Regions from separate parts of the Arthrobacter sp. sptzw32 genome, predicted to be linked through region 2. Evidence: riboswitches for the same ligand, from Rfam matches in the RefSeq annotation. Region 2 holds a riboswitch; each other region holds the start of a gene.
The links. Region 2 has a riboswitch for cyclic di-AMP ahead of AC5RVN_RS16640 (C40 family peptidase). Riboswitches for the same ligand answer to the same signal wherever they lie in the genome.
Positions count from the first base shown of each region.

Region 1: linked by a shared signal. The riboswitch ahead of AC5RVN_RS11090 (aggregation-promoting factor C-terminal-like domain-containing protein) and the one ahead of AC5RVN_RS16640 (C40 family peptidase) in region 2 are both predicted to bind cyclic di-AMP.
Region 3: linked by a shared signal. The riboswitch ahead of AC5RVN_RS03950 (LysM peptidoglycan-binding domain-containing protein) and the one ahead of AC5RVN_RS16640 (C40 family peptidase) in region 2 are both predicted to bind cyclic di-AMP.

Region 1 is NZ_JBNHEZ010000005.1:65,630-71,615, reverse strand. It holds gene AC5RVN_RS11125 (glycosyltransferase) at 1-556, shown strand, start outside; gene AC5RVN_RS11120 (nucleoside deaminase) at 589-1,095, opposite strand; gene AC5RVN_RS11115 (phosphatase PAP2 family protein) at 1,156-2,052, shown strand; gene upp (uracil phosphoribosyltransferase) at 2,093-2,728, shown strand; gene AC5RVN_RS11105 (glyoxalase superfamily protein) at 2,774-3,148, shown strand; gene AC5RVN_RS11100 (YdeI/OmpD-associated family protein) at 3,209-3,505, opposite strand; gene AC5RVN_RS11095 (DUF1905 domain-containing protein) at 3,505-3,651, opposite strand; gene AC5RVN_RS11090 (aggregation-promoting factor C-terminal-like domain-containing protein) at 3,731-4,459, opposite strand; cyclic di-AMP (ydaO/yuaA leader) riboswitch at 4,465-4,625, opposite strand; gene AC5RVN_RS11085 (winged helix-turn-helix domain-containing protein) at 5,422-5,986, shown strand, end outside.
Region 2 is NZ_JBNHEZ010000010.1:49,179-55,164, forward strand. It holds gene AC5RVN_RS16630 (iron-dependent transcriptional repressor DtxR) at 68-763, shown strand; cyclic di-AMP (ydaO/yuaA leader) riboswitch at 908-1,119, shown strand; gene AC5RVN_RS16635 (M23 family metallopeptidase) at 1,129-1,950, shown strand; cyclic di-AMP (ydaO/yuaA leader) riboswitch at 2,079-2,259, shown strand; gene AC5RVN_RS16640 (C40 family peptidase) at 2,330-3,040, shown strand; gene AC5RVN_RS16645 (NlpC/P60 family protein) at 3,205-4,005, shown strand; gene AC5RVN_RS16650 (HNH endonuclease) at 4,263-4,763, shown strand; gene mobA (molybdenum cofactor guanylyltransferase) at 4,809-5,474, shown strand; gene AC5RVN_RS16660 (DUF6457 domain-containing protein) at 5,471-5,764, shown strand; gene AC5RVN_RS16665 (molybdopterin molybdotransferase MoeA) at 5,761-5,986, shown strand, end outside.
Region 3 is NZ_JBNHEZ010000002.1:88,303-94,288, forward strand. It holds gene AC5RVN_RS03940 (APC family permease) at 1-1,294, shown strand, start outside; gene AC5RVN_RS03945 (protein adenylyltransferase SelO) at 1,291-2,766, shown strand; gene AC5RVN_RS03950 (LysM peptidoglycan-binding domain-containing protein) at 2,868-3,719, opposite strand; cyclic di-AMP (ydaO/yuaA leader) riboswitch at 3,723-3,894, opposite strand; gene AC5RVN_RS03955 (TraR/DksA family transcriptional regulator) at 4,277-4,633, shown strand; gene AC5RVN_RS03960 (DNA alkylation repair protein) at 4,630-5,199, shown strand; gene AC5RVN_RS03965 (DUF1810 domain-containing protein) at 5,183-5,626, shown strand; gene AC5RVN_RS03970 (glucose 1-dehydrogenase) at 5,708-5,986, opposite strand, start outside.

The sequences.
Region 1 (5,986 bases), on a different contig from region 2:
CATTGTGTGTACCAGCAGCTGGGCAGCCGACGTCCTTGCAGCACGCCATGGCTCACAGGGACTGCGCATCGCACTTCCCGGGACCGGTTCCGCGCCCCGCTCGGAGGGATCCGTCCCGCCGCACATTGTCACCGTGGCCGCGCTCCTGCGGCGGGTGCGCGTAGCAGGTGAGCTGCGGGGCCAGGCGTTGGAAGAGGAATGGAAGAGGGCAGACCTGAGCGTCCTGGTTTCCGAGGCTGAGGCCTTCGGTATGGTGGTCACGGAATCGCTGGCGCACGGGATTCCCGTAGTGGTACGCGCGGGAACAGGTGCTGTGGAAGCCCTCACCTTTGCCGCCCCGGTCGACGGCGAAAGCATCCGCTTCCCCGGTACGGCCGTGCAGTTCCCACAAAACGGCGATCCGGAAAACCCGGACGTGCTGGCCGGGGTCCTGCGGCGCTGGCTGCTGGACAGCGAAACCAGGAGCACCTGGCGCTCCGCAGCGGTGGAGACGAGGGGCCGTTTACCCGGCTGGGACCAGACAGCCGCGCAAGTGCTGGACATCCTTCCGGGGTGAAAGGTAGCAGTGCCGCATGTACTCGGCAGCAGCTACAAACGGGTGCGGTGCCCCGCGAAGAAGTTCCGCAACAACCCGCCGCACTCGTCCTCACGGACCCCTGCGTAAACCTCAACCCAGTGATTCAGCCGACGCTCCCGCAAAACGTCGAACACCGAGCCCGCGGCTCCGGCTTTCTGGTCCCACGCCCCAAAAACCACCCTGGGTATCCGCGCCAGGACAATAGCACCGGCGCACATGGCGCACGGCTCCAGCGTCACCACCAGCGTGCAATCGGACAACCGCCATCCGTCTCCGCTCACGCCGTCAGCCTTTGAAAGCTCGCGCAGCCGCGCCGCAGCCTCCCGGATGGCAACTACTTCGGCGTGGGCGGTAGGGTCTCCAAGCTCCTCCCGCTGGTTCCGTCCGGAACCCAGCACTGCGCCGTCGGGCCCTATTACTACGGCCCCGATCGGCACGTCTTCTGTGGCAAGGGCACGGCGCGCCTCCGCCAGGGCAAGGCCCATCCACACGTCGTGATTCTTTTCCCCGGAGACCATGGCTCAATGATAGTTTCGAAGGATACCCAGAACCCGTCAGGTACACCGCCGGGAGGCAACGTGAGCAGAGTCCGGAAACGCGTGGACAAGTGGATCAAGCCTTACGCCGCCCTCTGGTTAACCATGATCATCGGTGGCGCGCTGGTGCTCGCCATGGCCCTGCTGGGAGCCGAGGTCTACTCGGATGTGGTGGACGAGGAAGGGTTGGCGGGCCTCGATATTCCGGCGCTGGAGTATTCCCAATCCCTGCGGAACCCCGACGCCAACGCCTTCGCTACAGCCTTCACCAATGTGGGCGGCGGCATTGGCATGCCGATCGTCGCGACCATTCTCACGGCCTGGTTGACCTTCCTGAGCCGGACCTGGCGTCCCATCGTCCTGGTGGGCGGTGCCGCCCTTGTTTCCACCACGGCCACCACCATGGGTAAGCGCCTTGTCGGCAGGACCCGGCCGGATCATTCCGAGGCGGTGCCGCCCTTCGAATCGTCCCCGTCGTTTCCCAGCGGCCACACATTGAATACCACTGTGGTTATTGGCGTTTTGGTGTACATCATGTGCCTTCAGTTCCAGGCCCTCTGGGCCCGGATCACCGCCATCACTGCCGGCGTTCTCTTCATCATCGCCATGGGCCTGAGCAGGGTTTTCCTGGGGCACCACTGGATGACCGACGTCATGGCGGGATGGTTCCTGGGGCTCGCCTGGGTCTGCATGGTGATCCTCGCCCATCGGCTGTTCCACCTCGTGCGGAAGCGCGAGCATGCCGGCCCCGCCCCAGATTTCGAGCATCCGGTTCTTCGCGAGGAGCACAGCGAGGACCCGCTCCCCAGCAACGCGGGCACCTCCGGGAGGAATAACGGCACCGCCCCGCAAGGAAACGATGGCGGCACCTTGCTCAGGAGCGACGGCGGCTCCTTGCGGGGGAGCGACGGCTCCTCGCGGACGGGCGCGGGAGGCTGAGAGCCGAGGGGCACCAGCAGCCGGGTGATAGTTTTGACCCATGCGCACTCTCGTTGTTGACCACCCGCTGGTCGCCCACAAGCTCACCGTCCTGCGGGACAAGAACACGCCGTCCCCTGTCTTCCGGCAGTTGACGGAGGAGCTTGTGACACTCCTTGCATACGAGGCCACGCGCGAGGTCCGCACCGAGCCCGTCACCATCGAAACACCCGTCAGTACCACCGTGGGCACCGCGTTCACCAAGCCCACCCCGTTGGTGGTCCCCATCCTGCGCGCCGGGCTGGGGATGCTCGAGGGCATGACCAAACTCGTTCCCACCGCAGAGGTCGGTTTCCTGGGCATGGCCCGTGACGAAGAAACCCTGGACATCATCACCTACGCCGAGCGACTCCCGGAGGACCTCACTGACCGGCAGATCTTCGTCCTGGATCCGATGCTCGCCACCGGCGGAACCTTGCGCGAAGCCATCAAGTTCCTCTTCAAGCGCGGAGCGTCGGATGTGACATGCATCTGCCTCCTGGCCGCTCCGGAAGGCCTGGCCAAGCTCGAGGAGGAACTCGCGGACGCCAACGTGACGATCGTCCTTGCCTCCATCGACGAAAAGCTCAACGAGAAGTCGTACATCGTGCCCGGGCTCGGGGACGCGGGGGACCGCCTCTACGGCATTGCAGGGTAGTCCTCAAGCCTTTTCCAATCCTTGTCCCGCCGCTAGCCTGTGCGGATGGACTGGAAACTGGAACTTGTGTATGTCCCTGTATCAGACGTAGACCGCGCGAAGGATTTCTACGTTAACAAGGTGGGGTTCAATGCCGACTTCGACGAACGGCCTACGGACTCCATCCGCTTTGTCCAGCTGACACCGCCGGGCTCTGCGTGCTCAATCTGCATTGGTGACGGGCTCACGGACGCCCCTCCGGGCACCGGCTCCAACCTCCAGCTCGTGGTGAACGACATTCATGCCGCCCACCAACACCTGAAGGGCAACGGAGTGGACGTCAGCGACGTGGACGTGCAGGACTGGGGCCACTTTGTATACTTCGCCGACCCGGACGGCAACAGGTGGGCGGTGCAGTACATCCCCGGCCGCGACGCCTAACCTTCACGGGGGCGCCGGCACGCGGGCAGGAGATGGCAGATGACATAAAAGCGGCGGACGTTATTTCTTGCCGGCTTTGAGGTCCGCCATTGCCTTGGCGATGCGTCGCTTGCGGGTTTCGGGGGTCTTGGCTTCACCCAACGGATCAACATACCGGCGCTGGGCACTGTAGTTCAGGGTGGCATAAAACTCCTGGGCGGCGGGCTCGGCAGCCAGTGCGGACGCAAGGTCCTCGGGCATCTCCACTACCCGGGGCTGGGTGTCGAGTTCCAGGTCCACCTCCACAGTGTCTCCTGCGGCAACGCCAACAAACTCCCTGTTGGCCGCACTCAGTGAGACCAGGATTTGCCCGCCCATCAGGCAATGCTGCTGCGGTAGCTCTTGCCGTTGATGGTGACCACCACAGGCGCCCGCTTGCCGGCCCCGAGCTCCGAAACAACATCACCGGGAACCTCGATGCCGGTCTTGTTTCCGCTGCCCTGGATCGTGGTGGTAAATCTCATGAATGACAGTATGCCGCGCGGCCCGCACCTTCAGAAGGTGCGGGCCGCGCGGCTGACAGGTTTTCGATATCCCGGGCGTTTAGTACCAGTTGTTGGACAAGTGGAAGTTCAACGCCCCGCACGGGGACTGGTAGCGCTCCTGAATGTAGTTCAGGCCCCAGTTGATCTGTGTGCGGTAGTTGGTGAGGTAGTCCGCGCCTGCGCTGGCCATCTTTTCGGCCGGCAGGGACTGGACAATGCCGTAGGCGCCGCTGCTCGGGTTGGTGGCTGTGGTGGTCCAGTCCGATTCCTTGGTCCACAGAGTAACCAGGCACTGCATCTGGTCAGGAGCCCAGCCGTAGTTGCCAAGCTGGCCGGCCGCATAGGCCTGGGCGCCGGCGGGATCATTGACCGCGACGACGGGGGCAGGCTCGGGGGCGGCCGCCGGTGCGGGCTCGGGAGCGGGTGCCGGTGCCGGCTCGGGAGCCGGTGCCGGTGCAGGTTCGGGTGCCGGTGCAGGCTCGGCCGCCTGCGGTACAACGTTGATTTCCGGCAGGGCCGGGGCTGCGGACTCCGGCGCGGGATTCGCCGTGATCTCGCTCTTTTCGATGCTGAGGTTGGACTGCGCCTCGGCCGCCTGTGTTTCGGTGGCAGCTGCGCGGATGCTGGTTTCGGTAGCTTGTCCTGCAGCTCCTACTCCAATAAGGAGTGCGCATGACGCGGCAATCACTGCCGCGCGCTTGCCGAACGAAGGGATTTTGCCATTTTTAGGCCCGGCCTGCGGTGCAGACTCAATTTTCGGGCGTGGCTGTGCCAGGAATTTGAACATGATGAATCGCCTCTCACACCTGCGGAGTTAGCTGTCGGGTTCGGATGAGGGCATCCGGCCTTACGGAAAGTTCACGTGCTGGCTTAACCCCAAGGGCAATCAGTGCCCGGGACGGTGGGTCCCCCGCCTCTGCCTATGTTCAAGAGGAATCCGGGAAGTGGCAGAGCTTGGCGTCATCCGGATATGCGGCCCGAACGCCCGAACCGCACCCTATCGACGGTACAGGAACCAGACCGTAAGTCACAACTTGGTAACAGAGATCACGACGACGGCGCGTCGCCTTGTCGAAGCAGCAACCGGAGAAATGGCGTTTTCGCTATTGAGCTGACTTCGTGCGTTATGCCCCTGTTACCCCGAGCCACGGTGTCGGTTGAGGAGTCAGGAATGGCAGGCTGCGCTGCCGCCGCTTGAGGTGAAAGCGGGCCAGGCCGCCCAAATTCGCAACGTGCTTCGGCCGGTTTCCCGGGGCTACTGGTGGCAGCTACTGGACAGTGAGCGACGAAAGGAAGGCGATTCCGGCAATTTGAAGACGCATGAAGGAAACGACCTTGTGCGCGCTGTTCGCCGAATTAAGTTGCGCTGGCACCTTCAGGAGGAGCGTCAAACGGGATAATGATCAGCAATCTGACCATCAGCCAGAATCGTGATCTGCGACACGTTAAGCGCTTTTGTCTCACTATCCGGACGAAGCGGTCCATTGTTACTTGCAAGTTAGCATTGTTACGCTGCACACTTCCATTGTGAACAAGAACTCAACAGCACCTGCAGCCGCAGAACATTGGCCCAGCACATCCGCTGCTGCCGACATGCGCTGTTGTCGAATGTACGCCTGATCTTCCCACCCCTCGAAGTTAGTAGGCATACGCCCCCAGCCCAGCGTCGGGCGTCCCTCCCCGCAGTCCATGCGGGGAACCCAGCATTCGAGCCGCGATGACGGCCATTCACATTGAGGTAAGCAATCCATGTCAGTTGCATCCGGATACGTCCACATTTCTGTCCGTAACGCCGCCAAAGGTGGCCAGCCTTCCGGCCTCCGCCCCGGTTTCGGACCGCGCACGTCGCTCGCTCCCGCAACTTCGGGAAGCAGCTTTCCCGGCGCGGGCTATGGCCCCCAGGGCTTCAATCCCAACTCCTATGGCCAGCTCCGCGCCGTTCCGCCGGCTGACTCCGCGCCGGTGACGGCTCCCACTCCCGTAGTGGCCGGCCCCGCCCCGGTCCGCCCGGTAGCCAATGAGAACGTTGCCCGCGGATTTGTTCTGTACATGGGAATTGATGAGGAAACTGCGGCCGCCGCGGGCACCTCCATCGCCAAGCTTGCCCAGGAAATCCGCGCCTACGCCCAGTCCCTGGTAACCGGAGCCGAAAGCTACGCCGCTGTTGCCGTAGCCCCGGCCGGCACCCCCGGGTCAGCGCTCGACGTCGTCCGCTCCACGTTCGGTGACCCCACGGTTAACACCCGGCAGCGCACGGAAACCCCCCGGCCCCAGCAGCCCCAGGAACCGCGCCCCTCAGGCGTCCTCATCGACC
Region 2 (5,986 bases):
ACTACGTCGCAGTTGAAGGCGATACGGTGGGACAACGCAAGGTACTGCGCTCGAGGAGCTGAGCTGGATGACGGATCTGATTGATACTACGGAGATGTACCTTCGGACCATTCTGGAGCTCGAGGAAGAGAACATCGTTGCCCTGCGTGCGCGTATCGCCGAACGGCTTCGCCACTCCGGACCCACCGTTTCCCAGACCATTGGACGGATGGAGCGGGACGGCCTCGTGGTGGTTTCCGGCGACCGCCACCTGGAGCTCACTGAGACCGGCCGTAAGCGCGCCACCGAAGTCATGCGCAAGCACCGCCTGGCTGAGCGGCTCCTCGCCGACGTGATCGGACTGGACTGGGCCTACGTCCATGACGAGGCCTGCCGCTGGGAGCACGTGATGAGCGAGCGGGTGGAACGGCGCATCTACGAGATGCTCGACCACCCCACCAAGTCTCCGTACGGAAACCCCATCCCCGGGCTGGCCGCGCTGGGCGGCATGCCTTCCCTTGGTTTTGGCGACGGGGCTGTCAGCCTTCTGGAGGCGATGAAGTCCTACGGCTCTGCCTCTGTTGTCACCATCAGCCGGCTTGCTGAACCCATCCAGGTGGAGCCTGAGCTGCTCTCGCAGCTTGACGAGGGCGGCATCCGGCCTGGCGCTGCTGTGTCCCTGGAACGGGTGGGTGATTACATCTCCGTCCGGGTCCCGGGCATCGAAGGGGCGCTCGAGCTGCCGCCGGAGGTAGCGGCCCACGTGTTCGTGGCCCTCGCCTGAGAATCCCCGTCGGGTGCCCTACCCCATGTGAAGTGGCTTACGCAAAGATAACGGAATTGTTACTTTGCCCCTTTTGCCTCTATAGTTGAACTGAAGTTGATATTAAAGCGTTACCTGATCCGGAGCCGAGCTCTGCCAGCGGATCAGGAGCACGAGTCGTAACTGGCAGAGGCGGGGGAACCACAAGCGGCAGCCGGGGGACTGCCTTGGGGTTAAGTCCGTCAGCAGCAAGCCTCTTCCAGTGAAGGATTCCTCCGGGATATCTCTGTGCCGAAGCTTGCTTACGGCGGACCGGGTCTTTGCACTCTCTGACCCGAATCCGACAGCTAACTTCGCAGGCTTTCCAGAGAGGACCCTTCTTGACCATGCACAATTCCAGGGGACGCCGCCGCGCGCCGGTCCCTGCTTCGACACCGCGCGTTGTCGAAGTCATCACCTCGGAACGCCCCCGCGATCCGCACCGTGATGCTCGCCGGCGTCGGGGTCCCTTCCGTCAGGTCACCGAATTCGCTGCAGCCAGCGGCATCGGCCAAAAGGCCGGCGTGGCACTTGCCGCCACCGGACTGGTACTCACCGTGACCGTACCGGCCACCAGTCCCGTCATGGCCACCGATACCTTGGGATCCTCTGCCGTTGCCGCGTCAGCTGTTGCCCCGCAGCCCCAGATCACCGCAGAAGCCGGGGCCGCGATTGACTTCAGCCGTTCCGCTGTAGTCACCCAGGCGGACCCGGACGGAAAGCTGAAGCAGCTGCTCAGCGCCCAGTCTGCCGGCGCCGTAACCCGCGCTGCTTCCACGGGAAGCCTCGGTGCCCCACTCGCTGCCTTGACCACTGCTTCGCCGTTCGGCTACCGCGTCAGCCCGATCACGGGAGGCTCCGGCGACTTCCACCGCGGGCAGGACTATGTGGCCCAGTGCGGCACATCCGTCCTGGCTGCGGCCACGGGAACTGTTACCTTCGCCGGCTGGCACGAGTACGGTGGCGGCAACCGCGTTGTAGTGGACCACGGCAACGGCCTGGAAACCACGTACAACCACCTCTCCTCCTTCAGCGTGAAGGAGGGGCAGACAGTTTCCCGCGGAGACGTTGTAGCCCTCAGCGGGACCACAGGTGCCTCCACCGGCTGCCACCTGCACTTTGAGGTCCAGGTCAACGGTGAGGTCGTCGACCCCACCAGCTGGCTCTAGTCAAGTGACCGCTTGCTATCAAATCATCTTGACCTGCCGTGACCTGAATGTGACATTCACGCAAAACTGCTGTACCGTCTAACTCGCGTCAACTTTTCCGAAGTTGACGCTCTTGTGCGGATTGCCTAACTCTGCCACCGCTCAAGGTCCGTTCGCATTTCATCGTCTGGCAGGGGCGGGGGAACCAATTGTGGCCTTTAGTTTCGAAGGCCTTGGGGTTAAGTCGCAAAAGCTTCCCAGGAAGCCGCGCGGCCGGGTGACTCCCATCCGAATCCGACAGCTCACCTCGCAGGCATTGGGAGAGGCTACCTTCGTGTCTTCACGCCATAATTCGGCGCGCCACCGCGCGCAACCGGTTCGTACCAACGCCCTGGACTCCATGTCCAAGGCTGTTAGTGCCAATGCCGGGACAGTAGGTCGCCAGGCTGCAGTCATCGCTGCTGCATCCGGCCTCATCCTGACCATGGGCCTGCCAGCCAATGCAGCAGATACCACTGCTGGTATCTCCGCTTCCACCGAGTCCGGATCCGCGCAGCCCGCCCTTGCCGTCACCGCGGCACCCACGGCTACCGTTTCCTTCGAACGGCCGGTTGTGACCACCATCGCCGCTCCTGTTGTGGAGCCTGTGACAGTCCAGTCAACCTCCGATGACGAGGACGCCCCCGCCGCATCGACTGCAGCGACCGCGTCAACTGCCCCCACTGCGGCGACTGCCACCACAGCAGCAGCAAAGAAGATCGCCGAGCCCGTCGCATCCGCGGCCAGCTCGGGCATCGCGGCCATCGCTTACACCGGCATCGGCAGCCCGTACGTCTGGGGCGGCACCACCCCCAATGGCTGGGACTGCTCCGGCTTCACCCAGTGGGTCTACGCCCAGGCCGGCATCAGCATCCCCCGCGTGAACGCATGGACTGCAATGAAGCCCACGTCCACGCCGCAGCCCGGTGACCTTGTTATGCAGAACGGCGGAGCGCACGTTGGCATCTACGTCGGCAACGGCATGATGATCAGCGCCCTGAACCCCTCCCAGGGAACGCTGCTGCACTCGGTAGCCGCTACCGGCTCCTCCGCGTTCTTCACCATGAACTAGTTCTTCGACCTTACGGTCCAAGAGCTTTTTCTTTGCCCAAACACGCTTTTCGCTAAATCACACATCCCCGTTCAGGGCGTGCCGGCGTACCCCCAAGATGCCGGCACGTCCAGTCCCCTTTGGCTGCCTACATGCGGTTCGAAGGAAAACGAAAGAGAGAACTGATGACTACTCGTGCAACCGCACGGCACCGCGCCGAGGTCACCAAAACCAACTCGCTCGCCATCATTGCCAAAGCTGTCGGCGACAACGCCGGCGGCGTAGGACGCCAGGCGGCTGTTATCGCAGCGGCTTCCGGCCTTGTCCTGACCAGCGGCCTGGCAGCCAACGCTGCTGACGCCAACGTCCAGCGTGATTCCGCTCCGGCTTCCACCCTGGAAGTTGAATCAACCGTTGAGGCTCCGATTTCGGCTGCTTCCACCATCGCCATCTCCTTCGAGAAGCCGGCTGTAACCACCACCCCGGCCCCCGTAGTGGAAGCCCCCGAGCCCGAAGTCGAGGCAGAAGCTGAGGTTCAGAAAGCCGCTCCGGCTCCTGCTCCCGCCACACGGACTGCCGCTGTCGCCAAGGTGACCGCCACGGCGCCGGCAGCAGCCGCTCCGGCAGCAGCCGCGCCCGCCGTTTCTGCACCGGCAAGCGGCAAGGGTGCGGCGATCCTGTCCGCCGCCTACGCACAGCTCGGCGTTATGCAGGACTGCACCATGCTGGTTACCAACTCCCTGGCTGCCGTGGGCATCAACTTCCACGACTGGCCGGCAGGCTACCTTTCCCTGGGCCGTACGGTCAGCGCTGCAGAGGCTCAGCCGGGCGACCTCATCTACTACGCCAACGGTGGTTCCGGCATGGCGCACATCGCCGTTTACGCCGGCAACGGCCAGGCCGTCCACGGTGGCTACAACGGCAACCAGACTGTTGTCTTCAGCGCCAACGTAGGCTCCGGCCCGGTGTTCATCCGCGTCAACTGACACTTTCCGCCACGTTTTGCATAGCTGACGAAATCCAGACAGGACCCCTGCCCTTCCGGCGGGGGTTCTGTCAGTTAACCCGGAGGGTTTGCGGGTCCCGCGCCTATTTTGGTTCGGACACGGCTGCCTCCGGCTTCAGCGATTAGCTGATAGTGCACTTCTTTGTTTACTCTTGTGGTGTCGATCCATAGCCCGGACATGCCGAGGGCAGCCGGCCCTCGTGCCCCTGACGGGTGCGGCCGTGAAGAGGTACGTGCATGCGCACTCTCGTTCTGAATGCTGGATATGAACCGCTGGCGGTTATTACTTTCCGCCGGGCGCTGGTGCTTGTGCTCACGGGCAAGGCGAGCGTTGTGGCTGAGGGGGACGATCCCGTCGTGGGTCCCCAGGAGATTCTGGGCCGCCCGTCCGTGATCCTCCTGAACCGCTACATACGCCCCAGATACAACCAGTCCACGGCCGTTAGCCGACGCGGAGTGCTCCGGCGTGACGGGCACAAGTGTGCTTACTGCGGTAAAGCTGCGCACACCATCGACCACGTTCAACCAAAGTCCCGCGGAGGTGCGGAGTCCTGGGAAAACCTGGTGGCTGCCTGCTTGAAATGCAACAACGTCAAGGGCGACCACACCCCGGCGGAAATGGGCTGGAAGCTGAGGTTCGTTCCGGAGCCTCCGCATGGGACCATCTGGCAGATCAAGGAACTCGAGAAGCCGACGCCCGCCTGGGACCCGTTCCTGCTGCCCGAACGCGCTGCGTAGCACCAGTGTCGGACGGCGTCCGTTGCCCCGGGCTAGGCTGGGGGAATGGAGCAAAACGGGTCGGATTTCAATGCCTTGATCCTGGCCGGCGGCCGGTCATCACGGCTGGGCGGAGTACCGAAGCAAGGGCTCGTCTTCCAAGGTGCAACCCTCCTGCAGCAGTCACTGGCCGCGGCCTCCGGGGCCTTCCGTACAGTGATTGTTGGCCCGGACCCAGGTGCACTTCCCGCAGGCGTGCTCTCATGCCGGGAGCAACCCGAGTTTGCAGGCCCGGCCGCTGCTGTGGCCGCTGGCCTTGACGCGCTGGCCCGGGCCGGAAACGAACAGACGTACACCCTGGTGCTGGCCTGTGACATGCCGCGGGTCTCTGCTGCCGTGCGGGCCCTGAGGAAGCTGCTGGACGACGGTGAACTCGGAGGCGACGGGCTCATGGCCTGTGGGGAAGACGGGCGGCCCCAGCACCTCGCCGGGTTCTACCGCACAGGCATGCTAAAAAAGGCTGCGGAGGATCTTGCGTCGCGGGGCGCGTTAGTTAACGGTTCGATGCGGGCACTCCTTGCTAGTCTTGACCTGCAGCTTGTTACCGTCCCCTCCGGTTCCACGGACGATGTGGATACCTGGGATGATGCCGCCGCACTAGGAGTTGACGCCGGGACTACGACGAATTCCAGGACCGGCGCGGCAGCAGTTGATTTGGGAGGCAGTCAGTGAAAAGCCAGGATGAAACGCTGGAGGAGTGGTGCAGGTCCCTGCTCCAGGCTTATGAGCTTGAGGACGTCCAGGTGGATGTCAACGCCGTTCTCGCCCTTGCAGGGGCAGCAGCCCATTCTGTCGTGCGGCCTGCGGCGCCCCTCACTACCTTTATCGCCGGCTACGCGGCCGGCCTGGCTTCAGCGGCCGGACGCAGCACGGAAACGGCGTCCATGGAAGGTGCCCTGGCCGTGGCCCGATCTTTGGCTGCCGACTACGACGCTGAAGCTGCCGGGACTCCCGGCGAATGACCGAGGAGCCCGGGGAAGAACGGAGTTCAACGGACCTGCCGGAGACGCCGCGGCATCTGGCCCACACCTGGGAGGAAGCGAGGCTGGCCGCCTTCGAAGCAGCCACACCTATTCCGGCCGGACCTGTTCCCCTGCAGTTTGCCCTGGGCCGAAAGCTTGACCAGGACATTACTGCGCTCCAGGACATGCCCCACTATGCCTCCTCCGGCATGGACGGGTGGG
Region 3 (5,986 bases), on a different contig from region 2:
CGGAACGGTGGGCGGCATCGTGTGGCTGCCCTTCCTGCTGGCCTTCGTGGTGGCCACACTGACCGCCTTCTCCTACCTGGAACTGGTCACGCAGTACCCCCAGGCCGCCGGGGCTGCCCTCTATACGCACAAAGCATTCGGGATCCACTTCGTCACCTTCCTGGTGGCCTTCGCCGTGGTTTGTTCGGGCATCACCAGCGCCTCCACCTCCGCCAACGTCCTGGCCCAAAACCTCTTCGGCGGGTTCGAGATCAACGGCTGGATGGGACTTCCCGGGCAAGGTGTCATCACCGCCGTCGCCATGGCCTTTATGCTGCTCCTGGCCATCATCAACCTGCGCGGCGTGGGGGAAAGCGTCAAGTTCAACGTTGTCCTCACCCTGGTGGAAATGATCGCGCTGTGCATTGTGATCGGCGTCGGCTTCTTCGCGATGTCCCAGGGCACCGGAAACCCCGGCGAGATCCTTGTCTTCAGCGACTACCAGGACAAGGGATTGTTCCTGGCCGTTACGGCCGCCACCTCCATCGCGTTCTTCGCCATGGTGGGCTTCGAGGACTCCGTGAACATGGTGGAGGAAACCAGGAATCCGGAAAAAATCTTCCCGCGCACTATGCTGACCGGGCTGGGAATAGCTGTACTCCTTTACATGCTGGTGGCTGTCTCGGTGGTCAGCGTACTGACGCCAACCGAGCTTGAGAACATTCGGGAAGCCGAAGGAGCCGCGCTTCTTGAGGTGGTCCACAAGGGTTCGCCCGACTTCCCGATAGACAGGATCTTTCCGTTCCTGGCGGTCTTCGCCGTAGCCAACACAGCACTGATCAACATGCTGATGGCCAGCCGCCTCATCTACGGAATGGCACGCCAGCACGTCCTGCCGCGTACCCTCGGAAAGGTCCTGCCGGGCCGCCGTACCCCGTGGGCCGGCATCGTCTTCTCCACCGTCCTGGCGCTGGGACTCATCCTGTACGTCACCAGCGATCCGGAAAGCAACATCGTGGCCAACCTGTCCGGGACCACTGCCTTCCTGCTGCTCTGCGTCTTCACGGTAGTAAACGTTGCCTGCCTTGTACTGCGCCGCAAGCGGGACCCCAACCGCAAGGTGTTCTTCACCTCGCCCGGGCAGTTGCCGCTGGTGGCGGCCCTGCTGTGCGCTTTCCTTGCCGGCCCATGGGTGGGCAGGAACGTCATCCAGTACCAAATTGCCGGCGGTCTGATGGCCATCGGCGTTGTGCTCTGGTTTGTCACATGGCTGATAAACCGGAGAACGAACCACGAGGAAAGGCTTAACACATGACAGCTGCTGCAGAAACAACTGTCGCTTTGGACGGACGCTTTGCCCGGGAACTGCCCGAGCTGGCGGTTCCCTGGCAGGCAGAGGAAGCACCTGATCCAAAGCTGCTGGTTCTCAATGATGCGCTGGCAGGGGATCTGGGACTCGATCCGGAATACCTTCGGTCCGCGGAGGGCGTACGCCTCCTCCTCGGAAACCACGTTCCGGAAGGATCGACGCCGGTGGCCCAGGCCTACGCCGGCCACCAGTTCGGCGGCTACTCGCCCCTGCTCGGCGACGGCCGCGCACTCCTGCTAGGTGAGCTGACGGGCCCGGACGGCCGGCTGCGGGACATCCACCTGAAAGGGTCGGGCCGCACTCCCTTCGCCCGTGCCGGGGACGGGCGGGCCGTCGTCGGACCCATGCTGCGCGAGTACCTCATCAGTGAGGCGATGCACGCACTCGGCATCCCCTCAACGCGCTCCCTTGCCGTCGTGGCCACTGGCCGGCCGGTGCGCAGGGAGACCATGCTTCCAGGGGCGGTACTGACACGGGTGGCCAGCAGCCATCTGCGCGTGGGGAGCTTCCAGTACGCACGGGCCACCGAAAACATGGACCTCCTGCGCCGCCTGGCGGACCATGCGATCAGCCGGCACCACCCCCAGGCCGCAAACGCCGAAAACCCGTACCTGGCGCTCTTCGAAGCAGTGGTGTCCACCCAGGCGGAACTGGTGGCCCAGTGGATGCTGGTGGGATTCGTCCACGGCGTGATGAACACGGACAACATGACCATCTCCGGGGAAACCATCGATTATGGGCCCTGCGCTTTCATGGACGCCTTCAACCCGGCCGCGGTGTACAGCTCCATCGATGTGGGCGGGCGCTACGCCTACGCCAACCAGCCGGTTATCGCGGAATGGAATCTGGCCCGCCTGGCCGAGGCCATGCTGCCACTCTTCCATGAAGACCAGGAACAGGCCGTTGCCCCAGCGGTGGAAGCACTTGGCAAGTTCCGCCGGCAATACAGTGACGCCTGGTTCGCCGGCATGAAAACCAAACTCGGCCTGGCGGAAGCCCCGGCCGGAAGCGCGGAGGCCGAAGAGGCCTCGGAGCTGGTGGACGGGCTGGTGGCCCTGCTGAAGGACGGACCGATCGACTACACGTCCTTTTTCCGCAACCTCTCGCACGCGGCCAGGGGCAACGACCGCCCCGCCCGCGGAATGGTTCTTGACCTGGCGGCCTTCGATGCCTGGGCCGGGCGGTGGCGCGCCTTGCAACCGGACGGGGACCTGATGGACACGGTCAATCCCGCCTACATCCCGCGCAACCATTTGGTGGAGGAAGCGCTCGCCGCAGCAACGGGGGGAGACCTTGATCCCTTTACCCGGCTCCTGGACGTGGTCAGTGCCCCGTTCAGTGAGAGGCCCGGGCTGGAACGCTATGCCGAAGGAGCGCCGGAGGACTTCGGCAGCTACCAGACCTTCTGCGGGACCTGAAAATCCCCACCTGGTGCCGGAACCAGGGGAGACCCGATGAAACAAAACAGGGGCGGCAGCCAGGATTAATCCCGTCTGCCGCCCCTGTTCGGGTGGTGTGACTACGCTACGCGGACGAAGGAAGCGCCGCCGAGCCAGCTGATGGAGTGGACCTCGGTCTTGAAGCCGTCCACGCCGCCGCTGACAACCTGGCCGTTGCCGGCGAAGACGCCAACGTGGCCTGCGGTGATAACCAGGTCACCGGGAGCCGGGGTGGCAACGGTGGTGCCGTACTGGTAGAACTGGCCGGGAGCGAGGTCGCCAACGCTCTTGCCAACTGCGCGGAGTGCCTTCTCCACCATGGCGGTGCAGTCCTGCTGGACGCCCAGCTGGCCGTAGGCGTTGGCCAGAATGGCTGCGCCGGTGCCCGTGCCGGTGGCTGCGGGAGCTGCCGGGGCAGGTGCAGCCGGAGCAGGTACGGCAGCCGTGGAGGCGTAGGACAGGTTCATGCCGGTGTTGGCAGGAGCGGCAGCCTTGGCGGGAGCCGGGGCGGCGGCCGGAGCAACTGCAGCGGAGCCGGCACCGGGGATCTGGATCTGGTCGCCGGGGTAGATGATGGCGGTGATCGCCAGGCCGTTGGCAGCCAGGACGTCGTTCAGGGCTACGCCGTGGGCTGCCGCGATGGCACCGAGGGTATCGCCGGAAACAACAGTGTGGACGTTGGCTGCGGCTGCTGCCGGGGCGGCCACTGCAGCAGCCGGTGCTGCGTAAGCCTGGGTGTTAGTGGTCTCGGTGGTGTCCGGACCGGTTACGCCTGCGTGGGCCGGGGCGCCGACACCGAAGGCAATGCCGGATGCTGCTGCAACGGCGAGCGCCGGGCGGCCAAGGGACTTGACTGACACAGCCAAACCCTGGAGCGCGATTGAGCGGGCCGGAGTCGCGCGGTGACGGGCGGTGATGGAATTTTTTGACACGGTTGATCGCCTCTCCCATGCCTGCGGGGTGAGCTGTCGGGTTCGGGTTGGAGATACCCGGCCGGGAGCACATCCGGAAAAAGCGGAGGTGCTATCGACTTAACCCCAAGGCCTCATATGAGGCCGCGGAAACTTGGTTCCCCCGTCCCTGCCAGCTGAAGAGCGTTGGTTCCCGGGTCAGTGGCAGGGCTCGGCATACTGAGGGGAATGTCCCGTCTGGGAGGGACACCTGAAGACCCTAACCCGTGCGGGGCCCCATTGTCACGTTTGGGTAACATACGAGGTGCTTCTACCGCATTCCGCAAACGACTGGAGGGTTGCAGCACCCCAGCCTGACCTTGCGAGATAGGCGCGCCGGAGATGTGGCTCGTGTTCTTTGTCACAGACCTATAACCTCGGCGTGAAACAGGCCGCCCTGGGATTCCGCGGCAGGAGGATATCGGGCTGGAAGGAAGGCTCCGGAATTCGGCCAGGCAACCGGGGCCCAGCGTGGCAGGCACGGCCTGGAACTGCTCCGGTGACGGGGAACAGGCACTGACCCCGCGTAGGCTTTTGCCATGCCTGACTACGAAAGGTTCCGGATCCTGCTGGAGGAGGAGCGGGAGCGCAAAATTGCTCTCCTCCCGGCCCTCCGCGAGGACATCGCCTCGGCAAACTCGGCCCGGCAGGACTCGAATGTGGATGACGAGCATGACCCCGAAGGCGCCACCATCGCCTTCGAGCTGTCCCAGGCTTCGGCCCTGCTGCAGCAGAGCAGTGCCGGGCTCCACCAGGTAGACGCAGCCCTGGCCAGGATCGCCGCCGGCACCTACGGCACCTGCGCCGTCTGCGGTGAAGCCATTGCCGAGGGCAGGCTGGAGGCAAGGCCGTGGACGCCGTTCTGCATCCGGCACGCCGCGGCAGGCCGCCGATGACCAGCGGCAGGGAGCAGGTGGCGGCTGCCGCCGCATTTATTGACCGCACCCTGCAGAATGAGGGCTCCTGGTACCGGGCGGACGACGTCGAGGCCCGGCTCGGCGGTCGGTTGGCCTCCTACGGTTCTTCAGTGGGCGCTGTCCGGGGAACGGTCCGCGACGCCCTGCGCAAGTTCAAGGATTTTGATCACGACGGCGTTATGCAGCTCGCGTCCGCGCTGTGGGGCCAGCCACGGCCCGGCTCAAGGGCCGTATATGAACGCCGCCTCGCCGCCGTCGTCCTGCTGCAGTCCAAAGTGTCACTCCTGCGCCACACGGACCTGACCCGGGTTGAGGGCTTCCTGCGGACTGCCGCGACCCAAGAACTGGCCGGCCCCCTGCTGGCCGATGTTGTGGCGCCGTTTTTGGCACGGCTTGACGGACACGGGCGGCAACGTGCCAATGTCGTCCTCGCCCGCTGGCGGACGGACCCGGACAGCCAGTTGCGCCGCGCAGCGGACTATCTTGAACACCATTCAGAACCCGAAGCCCCACCACAAGGAGACACCCATGAACGGACCCTTTGACCTTGAACGATTCGTCCACGCCCAGGACAGCGGCGGAACGTACGACCAGGCACTGGCGGAACTGCAGATGGGCAGTAAGTCCGGCCACTGGATGTGGTTCATCTTTCCCCAGCTCGCCGGCCTGGGACAGAGCGACATGTCCCGCCGGTACGCCATCAGCTCCCTCGCTGAAGCCCGGGAGTACCTGGACCATGAGGTGCTGGGCCCGCGGCTGCTCGACTGCGCCCTGGCCCTTACCAACCATGCAGGCCGCACCGCAGAGGACATCCTGGGCGGCATCGATGCCCGGAAGCTGCACTCGTCCATGACGCTGTTCCTGCGCGCGGCACCCGGCGAAACCGTCTTCAAGACCGTCCTGGCCAAGTTTTTTGACGGACAGCCGGACGCCGCGACTGATGAGCTGCTGGCGGGCCAGGACGCGACCTAGAATTTCGAACAAAAGAGCCGACGGCGGTGCCTGCGCTTCCTGCGCAGGGCATCGCCGTCGAACATACCCGGCAGCGCCGGGCTACGGCGAGGGGCTGCCGCCGTTGACGTTCAGCGTTTCCCCGACGACGTAGCTTGACTCCGGCGAGGCCAGGAAGACATACGCCGGGGCGAGCTCGGCCGGCTGGCCTGCACGGCCCAGGGGAGTGGACTGTCCGAACTCCGGCAGTTCCTCCTTGGGCTGGCCGCTGCTGACCTGCAGCGGAGTCCAGATGGGCCCGGGGGCTACGGCATTGACGCGGATGCCCTTGGGCGCGAGCTGCTGGGCCAGTCCCTTGGTGAAGTTGTTGATGCTGGCCTT